2 linked regions of the Variovorax sp. PBL-E5 genome follow. The protein of the gene in region 2 binds, or shares a complex with, the protein of the main gene of each other region. Links are inferred from orthologs where the notes say so. Each region holds a gene or a part of one and is shown on either strand. Other genes may lie near its edges. The genes, in order: accD and accB.

Evidence for each region.
Region 1: the proteins of accB (region 2) and accD are in contact, whole or in part, in a solved structure (PDB 8UXZ), measured with the Escherichia coli proteins. The link is inferred for Variovorax sp. PBL-E5 from one-to-one orthologs.

What each region holds. Positions count from the first base shown.
Region 1 is NZ_LR594671.1:4,070,733-4,078,510, reverse strand. What follows is about bases 2-2,958. They hold accD (acetyl-CoA carboxylase, carboxyltransferase subunit beta), read right to left. Parts: upstream 1,938-2,958; coding sequence 1,065-1,937; downstream 2-1,064. Other genes in these bases: trpB (tryptophan synthase subunit beta), read right to left, coding at 2,811-2,958; trpA (tryptophan synthase subunit alpha), read right to left, coding at 1,969-2,814; WDLP6_RS19860 (YggT family protein), read left to right, coding at 489-1,049; WDLP6_RS19865 (LON peptidase substrate-binding domain-containing protein), read right to left, coding at 2-439. In the rest of the region: more of WDLP6_RS19865, read right to left, coding at 1-1; more of trpB, read right to left, coding at 2,959-4,088; WDLP6_RS19840 (phosphoribosylanthranilate isomerase), read right to left, coding at 4,137-4,823; tRNA pseudouridine(38-40) synthase TruA, read right to left, coding at 4,820-5,632; WDLP6_RS19830 (FimV/HubP family polar landmark protein), read right to left, coding at 5,659-7,778.
Region 2 is NZ_LR594671.1:929,671-937,375, forward strand. What follows is about bases 89-2,972. They hold accB (acetyl-CoA carboxylase biotin carboxyl carrier protein), read left to right. Parts: upstream 89-1,240; coding sequence 1,241-1,705; downstream 1,706-2,972. Other genes in these bases: WDLP6_RS04555 (hypothetical protein), read left to right, coding at 89-596; WDLP6_RS04560 (TlpA family protein disulfide reductase), read left to right, coding at 593-1,126; accC (acetyl-CoA carboxylase biotin carboxylase subunit), read left to right, coding at 1,708-2,972. Also shown: more of WDLP6_RS04555, read left to right, coding at 3-88; more of accC, read left to right, coding at 2,973-3,057; prmA (50S ribosomal protein L11 methyltransferase), read left to right, coding at 3,070-3,954; WDLP6_RS04580 (zinc-ribbon and DUF3426 domain-containing protein), read left to right, coding at 3,997-5,286; WDLP6_RS04585 (carbohydrate kinase family protein), read left to right, coding at 5,344-6,246; WDLP6_RS04590 (histone H1-like DNA-binding protein), read right to left, coding at 6,314-6,778; WDLP6_RS04595 (ribonucleotide-diphosphate reductase subunit beta), read right to left, coding at 6,975-7,705. UniProt on the Escherichia coli protein: This protein is a component of the acetyl coenzyme A carboxylase complex; first, biotin carboxylase catalyzes the carboxylation of the carrier protein and then the transcarboxylase transfers the carboxyl group to form malonyl-CoA.

The sequences.
Region 1 (7,778 bases), 3.1 Mb from region 2 along the record:
CTTCCAGCGCGGTGACCAGCCGGCGCAACGAATCCGCACTCTGCTGCAGATCCTGCGGGACTTCGAGCGCCTGGTCATCGGGCAGCGCTTCGACGCTGGCCGTCCACAGTCCATGCCTCTGCAACTCGCTGGAATGAATGCGAAAGCGCTGCGTGCCCGCGCATTCGATCTGCATCAGGCCGGCCTGGGGAACGTCGAATTCGCGGATGACGGCGAGCGTCCCGATGGCCGAGAAGCTTTCGGCCTCTGCGCCGGCCCGGCGAACCTCGCTGCCCAGCGTGAGGCCGACCACGCCGAACGGCGCGCCCGTCTTGTGGCACTTGCCGATCATGTCGAGGTAGCGGACCTCGAAAATGCGCAGCGGCAGCAAGCCGCCGGGAAACAGCACGGTGCCCAGCGGAAACAAGGGCAGGTCGTGCAGAAGGGAGGGTGTCGTCATCGATGAACCTTGCATGGCTATCATCGCATTCCGTTCACGACCGCGACCCATGTTCTATCAAATCCCCGCGTTTCTGCTCGACGTGATCGTCGGCCTCCTCGGGGGCGCCTGTCTGCTGCGCCTCTACATGCAGTATCACCGGGTGCCTTTCGGTAACCCGCTGGGCCGCTTCGTGTTCGCCATCAGCGACTGGATCGTGTTGCCGCTGCGGCGCGTGGTGCCGCCGGTCAAGCGCTGGGATCTCGCCAGCGCGATCGCCGCCTGGCTGCTGGTGATGGCCAAGTTCCTGCTGCTCTGGCTGCTGATGGGCGGCCTGGGCCGCTGGACGATCCTGCCGCTGGTGTCGCTGATCGGGCTGTTGCAGCTCGCGGTATCGGGGCTCACCGCGCTGCTGATCGTCTATGCCGTGTTGTCGTGGGTGCCGAGCGCGTCTTCGATGCTGCAGGATCTCATCGCGCGGCTCGCGGAGCCGCTCGTGCGGCCGCTGCGGCGCTTCATTCCGCTGGTGGGTGGCGTCGACCTGTCGCCGCTGGCCGCCATCGTGCTGCTGCAGATCGTTGCCATCGTGCTCGGCAATCTGATGGGCTCGGCGTTCACCCTCGGACGCTGAGGTCCGCGCCGCCCGTCAGACCACTGCGTCGGCGGATTGGCGCAGCAGCATCGCCAGCGTGCTGGCCACGGTCTTGCGCAGTTCGCGCCGGTCGCAGATGAAATCGATTGCGCCCTTGGTCTGCAGGAACTCGGCGCGCTGAAAGCCTTCCGGCAGCGTCACCCGCACGGTCGATTCGATCACGCGCGGCCCGGCGAAGCCGATCAGCGCCTTCGGTTCCGCGATGACCACGTCGCCGACGAAGGCAAAGCCCGCGCTCACGCCGCCCATGGTCGGGTCGGTCAGCACGCTGATGTAGGGAAGGCCCTTCTTGGCCAGCCGGGTGAGCGATGCGTTGGTCTTGGCCATCTGCATGAGCGACAGCAAGCCTTCCTGCATGCGCGCGCCGCCGGTGGCCGTGAAGCAGATGAACGGCACCTTCTGCTCGATGGCGGTCTCGACGCCGCGCACGAAGCGCTCGCCGACCACGCTGCCCATGCTGCCGCCCATGAAGTCGAACTCGAAGCAGGCCACCACGACATTGATGCTGTGCACCGAGCCGCCGATGACCACGAGCGCGTCGGTCTCGCCGGTGTTCTCGAGCGCCTCCTTGAGCCGCTCGGGGTACTTGCGGCTGTCCTTGAACTTGAGTGCGTCGACCGGCAGCACTTCCTGGCCGACTTCGTAGCGGCCTTCGGGATCGAGGAAGGCGTCCAGCCGCGCGCGCGCGCCGATGCGGTGGTGGTGGCCGCAGCTCGGGCACACGTTCTGGTTGTGTTCGAGGTCGGTCTTGTAGAGCACCGTGTCGCAGCTCGGGCATTTGATCCAAAGGCCTTCCGGCATTTGGCGGCGCTCGCTCGGATCGATGGGCGCAATCTTGGGGGGAAGCAGTTTTTCTAGCCAGCTCATGAAGTCTCCATCCGGGGTGAGGGCATGCGGATTATCGGCCAGCCGTGTTCTTGGGCGTGGCCGTGGGCAGGGCGTCCAGTGCCTGCCGGATTTCGGACAGGAATTCGCGCACCACCGGCACCACCGCCTCCCGCGGCTGGTTCTCTATCAGCTGGATGATGCGGGTGCCGATCACGACCGCATCGGCAGCCGAGCCGACGGCCTGCGCGGTGCGCGCGTCACGAATGCCAAAACCGACGCCGACCGGCAGCTGCATGTGCTCGCGGATGCGCGGGATCATCCGGCCGACCGCTTCGGTGTCGAGATGGCCCGCACCGGTCACACCCTTGAGCGAGACGTAGTAGACGTAGCCGGTGGCAATGCGGCCGACCTGTGCCATGCGCTCGCCGGTGCTGGTGGGCGCGAGCAGGAAGATCAGGTCGATGCCGCTCGCCCGAAGCTTGGCGGCGAATTCCTCGCACTCTTCGGGCGGGTAGTCGACGACCAGCAGGCCGTCGACGCCGGCTGCCGCGGCATCGCGGATGAACGAATGCTTGCCGTGCACCAGGTCGTAGTGTTCGACCGGATTCGCGTAGCCCATCAGCACCACGGGCGTGCTTTCGTTCTGCCGTCGAAAGGTGGCGACCATGGCCAGCACCTGTTTCATGCCGATGCCCAGCGCGAGCGCGGCCTCGCCGGCCTTCTGAATTACCGGACCGTCGGCCATTGGGTCGGAGAAGGGCACGCCGAGCTCGATCACGTCGGCGCCCGCCTCGGCCATGCCGTGCATGAGTTCCGGCGTGATGTCGGCGAAAGGAAAGCCCGCGGTCACGTAGGGGATCAGCGCCTTGCGGCCGTCCTTGCGCAAGGCGTCGAAAGTGGCAGCGATGCGGCTCATGCACGGCCTCCCTTCACGCTGAGGCCGCGCATCGACGGCCGATCGTAGAAGTCGATGCCGGAGAGGTCGGCCACCGTGCCGATGTCCTTGTCGCCGCGACCCGAGAGATTGACCAGGATCGACTGATCGGGGCGCATGGTCTTCGCCAGTTTCATCGCGTGGGCGAAGGCATGGCTCGATTCGAGGGCGGGGATGATGCCTTCGGTGCGGCACAGGTAGTGAAAGGCTTCGAGTGCCTCGGCATCGGTGATGCCGACATATTCGGCGCGACCGATGTCGGCCAGGTAGGCATGCTCCGGGCCGACGCCGGGGTAATCGAGCCCGGCGCTGATGCTGTGCGTCTCGGTCACCTGGCCGTCCTCGTTCTGCAGCAGGTAGGTCCGGTTGCCGTGCAGCACACCGGGACTGCCGCGCAGGATCGAGGCCGAATGCTTGCCGCTGTCCAGGCCTTCGCCCGCGGCCTCCACGCCGATCAGGCGCGTGCCTTCGAAGGGAATATAGGGATGGAAGATGCCCATCGCATTGCTGCCGCCGCCCACGCAGGCAACCACCACGTCGGGTTGCCGGCCTCCGGCTTCGCCGCCGAGGCCTTGCGCGGCCAGCATGGCGGGCATCTGTTCGATGCATTCGATGCCGATCACGCTCTGGAAGTCGCGCACCATGGTCGGATAGGGATGCGGGCCGGCGACGGTGCCGATGATGTAGAAGGTATTTTCGACGTTGGTGACCCAGTCGCGCATCGCCTCGTTGAGCGCGTCCTTCAGGGTCTTGCTGCCCGATTCCACTGGCACGACGGTTGCGCCCAGCAGGTTCATGCGATAGACATTCGGGCTCTGGCGCTTCACGTCCTGACTGCCCATGTAGACCACGCATTCGAGCCCGTAGCGTGCGCAGATGGTGGCCGTGGCCACGCCGTGCTGGCCGGCGCCGGTTTCGGCGATCACGCGCGGCTTGCCCATGCGCTTGGCGAGCATGGCCTGGCCGATGGTGTTGTTGACCTTGTGGGCGCCGGTGTGATTCAGGTCCTCTCGCTTGAGGTAGATCTGCGCGCCGCCCATTTCGCGGCTGGTGCGCGCCGCATGGTAGATCGGCGAGGGTCGGCCCACGAAATGCGCGAGCTCGTAGTGGAATTCGGCCAGGAATTCGGGGTCGTCCTTGTACCGGGCGTAGGCGTCACGCAATTCATTGATCGCGTGGGTCAGCGTTTCGCTGGCGAAAGTGCCGCCGTAGATGCCGAAATGGCCGGTGGCGTCGGGTTGCTGGTAGGTGGTCATGGTCTCGATCGGTGGGCCGGCCGCGCCAGACGATCGAGGCGCAGTCAGCTAGAACAGGGCGTCGGCCGCACGCACGGCGGCCACGAATTCGCGAATCTTCCGGGCGTCCTTGATGCCTTTGCAGGCCTCGACGCCGGAACTCACGTCAACGGACAGCGACCGGGCGGCCGTCCGCAACTGGCGAATGCCATCGCCCACGTTTGCAGGTGTGAGCCCACCACTCAAGACGAGGTGAGCGTCGACGGCGGGTGGAAGATGTGACCAATCGAATGCCTTGCCGCCACCGCCATAGGCTTCGACGTGGGCGTCGAGCAGGATGGCGTGGGCGCGGGAGTAATCGGACGCGTATTTTACGAGATCGAAGCCGGCGCCGGCCGCACCGACCGGAATCCGGGCCGCGCGCAGGAAGCGGTGCGCGCCCTGGCCGCTCGCCTGCCAGCATTGATCGGGTGTTTCATCGCCATGGAACTGCGCGACGGCACCGGGCACGGCAGCGAGGGCGGCCCTTGCGGCTGCGGCCTCTTCGTTGACGAACAGCAGCACCGGCGTGACGAAGGGCGGCAGCCTGGCGGCCAGCCGCGCCGCGCGTTCAACGGTGACTGCGCGCGGGCTGGCCGGATACAGCACGAAGCCGATCGCATCGGCACCGCCATCGACGGCTGCGTCCACGTCCTCCTCGCGTGTCAGCCCGCAGATCTTGATGCGTGTACGGGCAACGTGGCGAATGGAAGTCATGGCGGATCATCATACGCAACGCCCCCCGCCTGCAGCGTTGCCTGCGGCGGCAAGCCCCAGCCGGCGTCGTAGAGCGGTCCCAGAAAGTACAGGCCATCCGCCGAGAAAGTCGGGGCGGCGACCTTGCGGCTGCGGGCCTCCAGTACCTTGCGCATCCATTCCGGACGCTCGTCGCCATGGCCGATGCGCACCAGGCAACCCATGATGTTGCGGATCATGTGATGCAGGAACGCGTCGGCCTCGAACTCGAAGTGCCAGCGGCAGCGTTCCGTCTCGCCGTGCCGCGTGACCGTGATGCGCCGCAGGTCCTTGATCGGCGAACGTGCCTGGCAGGCCGAAGCGCGGAACGAGCTGAAGTCGTGCTGGCCCAGCAGCATCGTGGCCGCCTCGCGCATCGCGTTGCCGTCGAGTGCGCGCATCGACCAGCCCACGCGGCCCGCATCCAGGCTCGGCCGCACCGGCGACTGCGACAGCACGTAGAGGTAGCGGCGCGTGAGCGCGCTAGCGCGGCAATGGAACTGGTCGGGCACCGGCTGCGCCCATTGCACCGCGATGTCGGCGGGCAGGAAGCGGTTGGTGCCGCGCACCCAGGAGAAGGGGGTGCGGTGAATGGCCGTGTCGAAATGCACCACCTGCATCAAGGCATGGACACCGGCATCGGTGCGGCCCGCGCAGAGCGTGGAGATCGGCTGGGCGGCGAAGCGGGTGAGCGCCGCTTCGAGCTTGTCCTGGACGGTTTGGCCCGACAGCTGGCTCTGCCAGCCCTGGTAGCCCTGGCCGTTGTAGCGGATGCCGAGCGCCAGCCTCACGGTGGAGTAGGCGGCGCCATGGCCGCTCAGCGCAATTGGCCGAGCAGTTGCTTGGCTTCGGCCTTGACGTCGCCCGAGCTCTCGGCAGCGACTTCCTCGATCAGTGAGCGGGCACCTTCGACATCGCCGAGTGCCTTCAGTTCGCGCGCCAGCGAAAGCTTGATCGCATGCGGGCTCTCCGCGCCTTCTTCGAGCGGTTCGAGCCGGCCACGCTCGGTGTCGGACGGGTTGCGATCCGGCAGGCCGGCCAGCGAACTCATGTCGAATTCGATGAAGCCGGAATCGCCGGGCAAGCCCGCGCGCAGGGTTGCCGGCTGCGTCATTTCGTCCTCGGGCGAGGGCGCGCGCGGAATCGGCTCGAGCACACCCGGTGCGGTGTCGAAGTCGTTCTCGAGATGAAGTGCTGCGATGGCGCTCAGCGGAGCGGCGTCGGTCGCCGCAGCGGCTGCGGGCGTCGGGGTGCGCGGAACCTCGCGCACCGTCGACGGGAATGGCTCCGGCGACGGTGTCGGCGGCAGGCTGGCCGTGAGCGGCGCCGGCGTCGAGGGCTTGGCCAAGTCGAGATCGAAATCGAGCGGCGCCACGGAAGGCACGAAGGCCGGTGGAGGCGCTGCGACGACCTGTGGCATGACCGGGCCGGAACTCGGGCTCAGGGCCGGCGCGGGCGAGGATGTCGCCGCTGCCAATGTGCCTGCGAATGCGGCGGCTTCGGCGGCGGAGACGCCGCGGCTGCCGGATTCATACAGCGGGTTGCCGGGATCCAGGTCCTTGCCCATTTCCGCCACGCGACCCCAGTCGCTGCCGGTGCCGCCGGTCAGCTTGTGCACATCGGCCGCGAGCGCCTCGTAGGCGCGCAGGTCGCGGCGCTTGGCATGGATCTCGAGCAGCTTGAGGTGGATGGCGGTGCGTTCAGGATTGACCCGCAGTGCTTCGCGCAGGATTTCCTCGGCTTGCAGATCGCGGCCGTAGGCCAGATAGACATCGGCTTCGGCCACCGGGTCCACGTCGCCTGCGTCCAGCTGGCTGGGAGAGTAGGACAGCGAGGAGACGACCGAATTGCCCCGGTTCTTGGTGTCGACCGACTCGCCGCCGCTGGCGCCGAAGAAGGAGTCCTTGGGCATGCGGCTTTCGATGAACACGCTGTCGCCGCTTTGGGGGCGCTTGCGGCCCAGCACGCGATGGAGAAAGAAGGCGACCAGCAGCGCGATCAGTGCGGCGGCACCGAGCATGAGCGGGTTGTCGAGCAGTTCCGCGAAGAACCCGCGCTCTGTCGGCGCAGGCGTGGCCGCCGGCTTGACAATGACCGGTGCCTTGGGCGCAGCGGAGGCAGTGGCCGCGGCCGACGAGGCGGCTTGCGTCGTCCCGTCGGCTGCTGTGGCAGATGCCGCGGCAGCGGGCGCGACGACAGCGGGCGTCGGCGGGCTGATCGCGCTCGCTGCCGATGCCGCGTTACCCGAGCCCGCAGTGCTTCCCGCAGCGGAGGCTGCGACCGACGGAGCGCTTGCCGCAGCGGGTGCGGCGCTGCTTGCCGTAGCAGCGGTCCCGCTGGCGCTTTGCAGCTTGTTCAGCTCGCTGATGTTCTTCGACAGTTCGGCAACGCGGGCGCTGCTCTCCTGTGCCTGCCGGGTCTGCGCCAGCTTGTCTTCGGCGGACACGTTCGCCGGGCCGCCCTGCGTGACCTTGAGTTTGTCGGCTGCTGCATTCGCCGCATTGCGATCCTCGACATTGGCCTGCAGCTTGCCCGAGGCCTGGCGGCCGGCGTCGGCGACGTTCGATTCGGGGGTGTTATCCGCCAGGCGGCGGCGGTACTCGCTGAAGTCGTGGCTCTGCGCTGTCACCATGCGCCGCGCTTCGGTCGCAGGAACGGCGCTCGCCTGGGACGGGTCCGGCAAGTCGAGCACGGCACCGGCCTTGATGCGGTTGACATTGCCGCGAATGAAGGCATTGGGATTGGCACGCAGCAGCGCCACCAGCATCTGGTCGAGCGATACGTCCGCTGTCTTGTAGGCACCGGCGATCTTGCTGGCGGTATCGCCGGCCTGTACCGTGACGTGCTGATCGCCGCCCGCGGGGGTGCGAATGGCCGGACTCGCGTTTGCCGCCCTTGGCGCTGCCTGCGTCGCGGCTGCGGACGGAGCGCCCGGCA
Region 2 (7,705 bases):
GGATGGACATGTCCAAGCAGGAAATTGCCGCTGCCGCGGCCCGCCTCGTCGTCGAGGAAGGGCTGGAGTACGGCCCGGCGAAACGCCGTGCACTGCGCGATCTGGGTTTGCCCGCGCGCACCGCGCTGCCCAACAATGACGAGGTCGAGGCCGAGGTCCGGGATTACATCCAGCTGTACTGCGCCGACACGCAACCCAAGGAGCTGCATGCGTTGCGGCTGCTTGCGCTCGAATGGATGGAGCGGATGGCGCAGTTCCGGCCTCACGTTGGCGGCGCCGTGTGGCACGGCACGGCCACGCGGCTGTCGGACATCTACATCCAGCTCTTTTGCGACGATTCGAAATCGGCGGAGATCGCGCTGATCGATCACCATGTCGACTACGAGCCGCGCATGGTCACCGGCTTCCATGGCGAGCAGGTCGAGGCGCTCAGCGTCCATGCCGCAAGTCGTACGCTGGGCGAGGAGATCGGCGTTCACTTGCTCGTGTACGACCTCGACGACCTGCGCGGTGCGCTCAAGCCCGATGCACAAGGCCGCGTGCCCCGCGGAAATCTGGCCGCGCTGCGACGGCTGATAGAAAAGGATACGGAATGACTTCTTCGCCAACGCGCCGAGGCCTGATTTATGGCGGCGTCGCGGCCATTGCGGCTGCGGCTGGCCTGGGCGGCGCGCTCTGGCGCCACGACGCTGGCGCCAGCGGTGGCGAGAAGCTCGGCGCGGACTTCTGGTCCCGCCGCTTCGATCGTCCGGAGGGCGGCGAATTGCTGCTCGCAAACCTCCGCGGCAAGCCCTTGCTGGTCAACTTCTGGGCGACCTGGTGTCCTCCTTGTGTGGAGGAAATGCCAATGATCGACGCCTTCTTCCGCGAAAATAGTGCCAACGGATGGCAAGTGATCGGATTGGCAATCGATCAACCGAGCGCTGTGCGCAAGTTCCTGGTCAAGACGCCGGTCACCTATCCCATCGGTCTGGCGGGTCTGGATGGCACGGAACTGGTCAAGCAATTGGGCAACAGCGCCGGGGGATTGCCCTTCTCGTTCGTGGTGGCGGCCGATGGCTCCGTCTCGGCGCGTAAAATGGGAAAGCTTGAGCCGAGCGACTTCCAGGCATGGCACCGCGTCTAGTTCAGAGCTAGAATCCGGGCCCACGAATCCGGCAGTTGGCGCTGAAACGCCGAAATAAGCCGATTTTCAGGCGATTTAAGTTCTAATAACCGGCAAAGCCGGCGCTGGAGTCCCATGGATCTACGCAAACTGAAGACACTCATCGATCTGGTGTCCGAATCGAATATTTCCGAACTGGAAATCACCGAAACCGAAGGCAAGGTCCGTATCGTCAAGGGCGGCGTGGCTGCCCCCGTTCAATATGTTCAGACGCTCGCTGCACCAGCCCCGGCCGGTGCAACTGCCGTATCTGGCGCCATCGCCGCCGCACCCGCTGGCGCGCCTGCGGAGGCCGCAGTGCCGGCCGGTCATGCCATCAAGTCGCCGATGGTGGGGACCTTCTATCGATCTTCGAGCCCGGGTGCACCGGCCTTCGTCGAGATCGGCAGCCAGGTCAAGGAGGGCGACACAGTCTGCATCATCGAAGCGATGAAGATCCTCAATGAAATCGAGGCGGACAAATCCGGGACCGTGACCCAGATCCTCGGCGAGAACGGCCAGGCGGTCGAATACGGCCAGCCGCTGTTCATCATCGAGTGACCATGTTCAAGAAGATTCTGGTCGCCAATCGCGGCGAGATCGCGCTGCGCATCCAGCGCGCCTGCAGCGAACTCGGCATCAAGGCGGTCATGGTGTATTCCGAGGCCGACCGCGAGGCCAAGTACGTGAAGCTCGCGCAGGAAGCGGTGTGCATCGGTCCCGCGCCTTCCTCGCAGAGCTATCTGAACATGCCGGCCATCATCTCGGCCGCCGAGGTGACGGACTCCGAGGCGATTCACCCGGGTTACGGCTTCCTGAGCGAGAACGCCAATTTCGCCGAGCGCGTCGAGCAAAGCGGATTCCAGTTCATCGGCCCGACCCCGGAATCGATCCGCATCATGGGCGACAAGGTGTCGGCCAAGCAGACGATGATCAAGGCTGGCGTGCCCTGCGTGCCCGGGTCCGAGGGTGAACTGTCGGACGATGCGGCCACCAACAAGCGCATTGCGCGTGCGATCGGCTATCCGATCATCGTCAAGGCGGCGGGCGGCGGTGGCGGACGCGGCATGCGTGTGGTGCACACGGAGGCAGCATTGGTCAATGCCATCCAGATGACCAAGGCGGAAGCCGGCGCGGCGTTCAACAATCCGGCCGTCTACATGGAGAAGTTCCTCCAGAACCCGCGCCACATCGAGATCCAGATCCTCGCGGACAAGCACAAGAATGCCGTCTATCTTGGCGAGCGCGATTGCTCCATGCAGCGGCGCCACCAGAAGGTGATCGAGGAATCGCCCGCGCCCGGCATTCCGCGCAAGCTGATCGAGAAGATCGGCGACCGCTGTGCCGCCGCTTGCAAGAAGATCGGCTACCGCGGCGCCGGCACCTTCGAGTTCCTCTACGAAAACGGCGAGTTCTATTTCATCGAGATGAACACCCGTGTCCAGGTGGAGCATCCGGTCACCGAGTTCACCACGGGCATCGACATCGTCAAGATGCAGATCATGGTGGCGGCAGGCGAGAAGCTGCCCTTCACGCAGCGCCAGATCGAGATGCGCGGCCATGCGATCGAATGCCGGATCAACGCCGAGGATCCGTACAACTTCACGCCGTCGCCGGGTCGCATCACGATGTGGCATCCGCCGGGCGGCCCCGGGGTTCGTGTGGATTCGCATGTCTACACCAACTACTTCGTGCCCCCGAACTACGATTCGATGATCGGCAAGATCATCGTGCATGGCGACACGCGCGATCAGGCCCTCGCGCGCATGCGCACGGCACTGAACGAAACGGTGATCGAAGGCATCCAGACCAACATTCCACTGCATCGCGAACTGATGGTCGACGCCAAGTTCATGAGCGGCGGCACCAACATCCACTATCTCGAAGAGTGGCTCGCGGCGCACAAGCGCTGAACGGAGTCGGCCTTGTTCGAACTCCGCCTCCTCGCGCCGGAAGACCGGGTCGAGACTGTCAGCGATGCCCTCGAGGCGCTCGATGCGCTGAGCGTTTCCGTCGAGGATGCGGATGCGCAGACCGATGCGGAGCAGGCCTTGTTCGGCGAGCCGGGCATGCCACCGCCCAAGGAGGGGTGGCAGCGCTCCCGGGTGATCGCGCTGTTCGCCGAGGAGCGCCTGGCAAGAGAAGCGGCTGCTGTGCTGGTCGCGCAGGACTTCTTTGCCGATTGCAGAATGCTCGGCTTGGCCGACGTGCCCGATCAGGACTGGGTGCGGTTGACGCAGTCGCAGTTCTCTCCGGTCGAGGTCACGCCCGAGTTCTGGATCGTGCCGAGTTGGCATGAGCCGCCGCCGCAGGCGCGTCAGGTGATTCGGCTCGATCCGGGCCTTGCCTTCGGCACCGGCACGCACCCGACGACACGCATGTGCCTGCGCTGGATCGCGTCGCAGGGCCAGTTGGATGGCCGGCGCGTGCTGGACTACGGTTGCGGCTCCGGCATTCTCGCGATCGGCGCCGCGAAATTCGGTGCACCGGAGATCGATGCGATCGACATCGACGAAGCCGCGGTGGCGTCGACGCGACTCAATGCCGAAGCGAATGGCGTGTATCTGAACGCGGGGTTGCCGGAAACCGCGCAGGGGCGCTACGGCATCGTGCTCGCGAACATCCTCGCCACGCCGCTCAAGGTGCTTGCTCCCTTGCTCTGTGAGCACGTGGCGCCGGGCGGCGCGCTGGTGCTGGCCGGCATCCTCGAACGGCAGGCCGATGAATTGACGCTCGCCTACGCACCTCATGCGGCCCTGGAAGTGAGCGACAACGAGGATGGCTGGATTCTGATGACGGCACGCCTCTGAGCGGCCGTTGCCGCCGGAGGTCGCTCCTACAATCGGCATCTCATGAGCCTGGTCACCCGCTGTCCTGCCTGTGCCACCACTTTCAAGGTGGTGAGGGACCAGCTTCGTATTTCCGACGGATGGGTGCGTTGCGGCCGTTGCAGCGAAGTGTTCGACGCGACTGCCGATCTCCAGGAAGTACCGGAGTCCGACGCTCCCTCTGTGTCGGCGACGCCTTCGGTGGGAAATGTCCCCGGCCCGGCATCCGATGCCGATCCTCCGATAGAACCCGGGCCCGAAACGTCGGCGCCGGCAAGCACGCAGAACGCGTCGACGAGCGAATCGCCGGTGCAGGATTTCGAGGAAGCAGACTTTTTCGAAGAGGAGCAGGAAGAGATCCAGCTTCCCTCATCGGCGCCGGACACAGCGGCGGCATCGAGACCGGATCCCGATCCCGCGTCGGCTGTGCGGTCGCCCGAGGACGCCGCGTCGTCGGCGCCGCTGCGCTTCATCGGCATCGTTCCCGATGCGCCTTGGACCGTCGTCGAGCCGCCTGTAGTGCCCATGCCGCCCAAGGCCTCCTATCCGCCATTTCCCAAGATCGATCTGACGCTGCCTTCAAACCGTCCTGTCGGACGGGATCCGATCCCCGACATGGGCGATTCGGGGAATGCCCAGTTTCAGAAAGCCTTGCGGCGCGCGCGCGAGAAGGCCGCCAAAGCGAAGGCGCACGAAGAGAAAGTGGCGGCGCGCGAATCGGCGCCGATCATGCAGATGGCCAGCGAGCCGGAGTGGCCGTTGAGTGGTGCGGCCGGGGGATTTGCACCTTCTTCGGAGTCCGAAGATGCAGCGCCAGGCTTCTGGCGGCGTCCGACAGCGCACCGCTCGCTCTATTCGATCGCCATCCTGGCTGGCTTGCTGGCGCTTGCTGCACAGGCAGTGCATGAGCGGCGCGATGCCATCGCGGCGCGGAGCCCTTCCTTGCGTCCTGCGCTCACGGCGCTGTGCCGTCTGACCGGATGCGAGATTTCCGCGCTGCGCCGGAAGAACGACATCGTGATCGAGGGTGCCTCCTTCTCACGCGCAAAAAACGGCGATGCCTATCGGCTCGACTTCAGCTTGCGCAATGGGGCGAGCGTGCCGCTGGCGATGCCGGCGGTGGAATTGTCCTTGCGCGACACACAGGATCGGACGGTCGTGCGACGAGTTCTGATGCCTGCCGAATTCGGCGCGCCTGCCGTGCTCTCGGCTCGCGGCGAGCGCGCAGCGTCGCTGCCGATCACGCTCGTCGGTGCCGAGGCGGCAGCGCTGCCGCCGGTCGCGGGCTTTGTCGTCGAGGCGTTCTACCCTTGAATATCCGGCGATTCTTCCTTTCTTCCTTTTCCATTCTTTTCAACCAATGGCGTATCCATGGCAGCAGTGATTTGCGGTTCCCTCGCGTTCGACACCATCATGACCTTCGAAGGCCGGTTTGCCGACCAGATTCTTCCGGATCAGTTGCACATCCTCAACGTGTCCTTCCTCGTGCCCGGCCTGCGGCGTGACTTCGGCGGCTGCGCCGGCAACATCGCCTACAGCCTCCGCGCGCTCGGCGGCACTGCATTGCCAATGGCGACGGTCGGAAGCGACGGCGGCGATTACCTGGAACGCCTGCGTGCGCTCGGCATCAGCACCGAGTTCGTGCGGCAGGTGGACGACAGCTTCACCGCCCAGGCCATGATCATGAACGACCGCGACAACAACCAGATCACTGCATTCCATCCGGGCGCGATGCAGCAGGCGCACATCACGCGTGTGGTCGCGCGCGAGGACATTCGACTCGGCATCGTTGCGCCGGACGGCCGCGAGGCGATGCTGCAGCACGCGGAGCAGTTCAAGGCGGCGGGCATTCCTTTCGTGTTCGATCCGGGCCAGGGCTTGCCGATGTTCGACGGCAAGGAGCTCGCGCACTTCGTCGACCTGGCCAGCTGGGTGGTGGTCAACGACTACGAGGGAAAGATGCTGTCGCAGCGCACCGGGTGGAGCCTTGCCGACATCTCGAAGCGCGTACGCGGATTGGTGGTGACCCTGGCGGCCGAAGGCTGCGAGGTGTGGACCCACGGCGAGCGCGAGCATGTTCCCGGCGTGACGCCTGCCGCCGTGGTCGAGCCCACCGGCTGCGGTGATGCCTGGCGCGGTGCGCTGCTCTTCGGTCTCGAGCAGGACTGGCCGCTTGCGCGCTGCGCAGCGCTGGGCAATCGCATCGGTGCGCTCAAGATCGCGCAGCGAGGCCCTCAGAACTACCAAGTCGATCTCAAAGCGCTCGGCCTTTGAAGTAGCCGCATAAAAAAGCCCGACACCGCAAGGTGCCGGGCTTTTGCCTTCAAGGCCGCTGAAAGACTCAGGGCTTGCTGGCCGTCGGAAACGGCCATGCTGCCTGTGGGTTCAGCGTCGTTTGCGCCGCAGGAGCAGGCGCTACGGCGGCCTTGGCGGGCGCTTTCGCGGCCTTCTTGGCAGCAGGCTTCTTCGCTGCTTTCTTGGCAGCAGGCTTTTTGGCTGCAGCCTTTTTCGCAGGGGCCTTCTTGGCAGCGGCCTTTTTCGCCGGTGCCTTCTTGGCTGCAGCCTTCTTGGCCGGCGCCTTCTTGGCAGCGGCCTTCTTCGCCGGCGCCTTCTTGGCCGGAGCCTTCTTCGCAGCAGCCTTCTTCGCCGGTGCCTTCTTGGCGGCTACCTTCTTGGCCGGAGCCTTCTTCGCAGCGACCTTCTTGGCCGGCGCCTTCTTGGCGGCTACCTTCTTCGCTGGTGCCTTCTTGGCCGGGGCCTTCTTTGCAGCGGCTTTCTTAGCCGGCGCTTTCTTTGCAGTTGCCATTTCTATTTCTCCTGATCAAGTTGAAAAATCAACCTTTTGAAGCACTCCACGCATGTTGGTCAGCGTGAAGCGATTCATGGCGTTGGATCAAGATCCAGCACCATGAACACCTGAGCCTTCGTCGGCGCCGCACTCTTCGGTGCGATCGGCGGCAAGGGCAATTCCTGAATTCACCTTATTGTTTTGTCGCAAAAATTCAATCCCAGGAGAGCGCACCACCCGACTGATACTCGATCACACGGGTTTCGAAGAAGTTGCGCTCCTTCTTCAGGTCGATCATTTCGCTCATCCAGGGGAATGGGTTTTCTTCGTTCGGGAAGAGCGTCTCAAGGCCGATCTGCTGCGCGCGCCGGTTGGCGATGTAGCGCAGGTAGCCCTTGAACATGGAGGCGTTCATGCCGAGCACGCCGCGCGGCATGGTGTCTTCGGCATATTTGTATTCGAGCTCGACGGCCTTCATGAAGAGCGCCTTGATCTCTGCCTTGAACTCGGAGGTCCAGAGGTTCGGATTCTCGAGCTTCAACTGGTTGATCAGGTCGATGCCGAAATTGCAGTGCATCGACTCATCGCGCAGGATGTACTGGTACTGCTCGGCGGCACCGGTCATCTTGTTCTGGCGGCCGAGCGCAAGGATCTGCGTGAAGCCGACGTAGAAGAACAGGCCTTCCATCAGGCAGGCGAAGACGATCAGCGACTTGAGCAGCGTTTGGTCGCTTTCGTGCGTGCCGGTGTGGAAGTGCGGGTCGCTGATGGCCTCGATGAACGGGATCAGGAACTGGTCCTTCTCGCGGATCGAAGGCACCTCGTTGTAGGCGTTGAAGATCTCGCTCTCGTCAAGGCCGAGCGATTCGACGATGTACTGGTAGGCGTGGGTGTGGATCGCCTCTTCGAAAGCCTGACGCAGCAGGAACTGGCGGCACTCCGGCG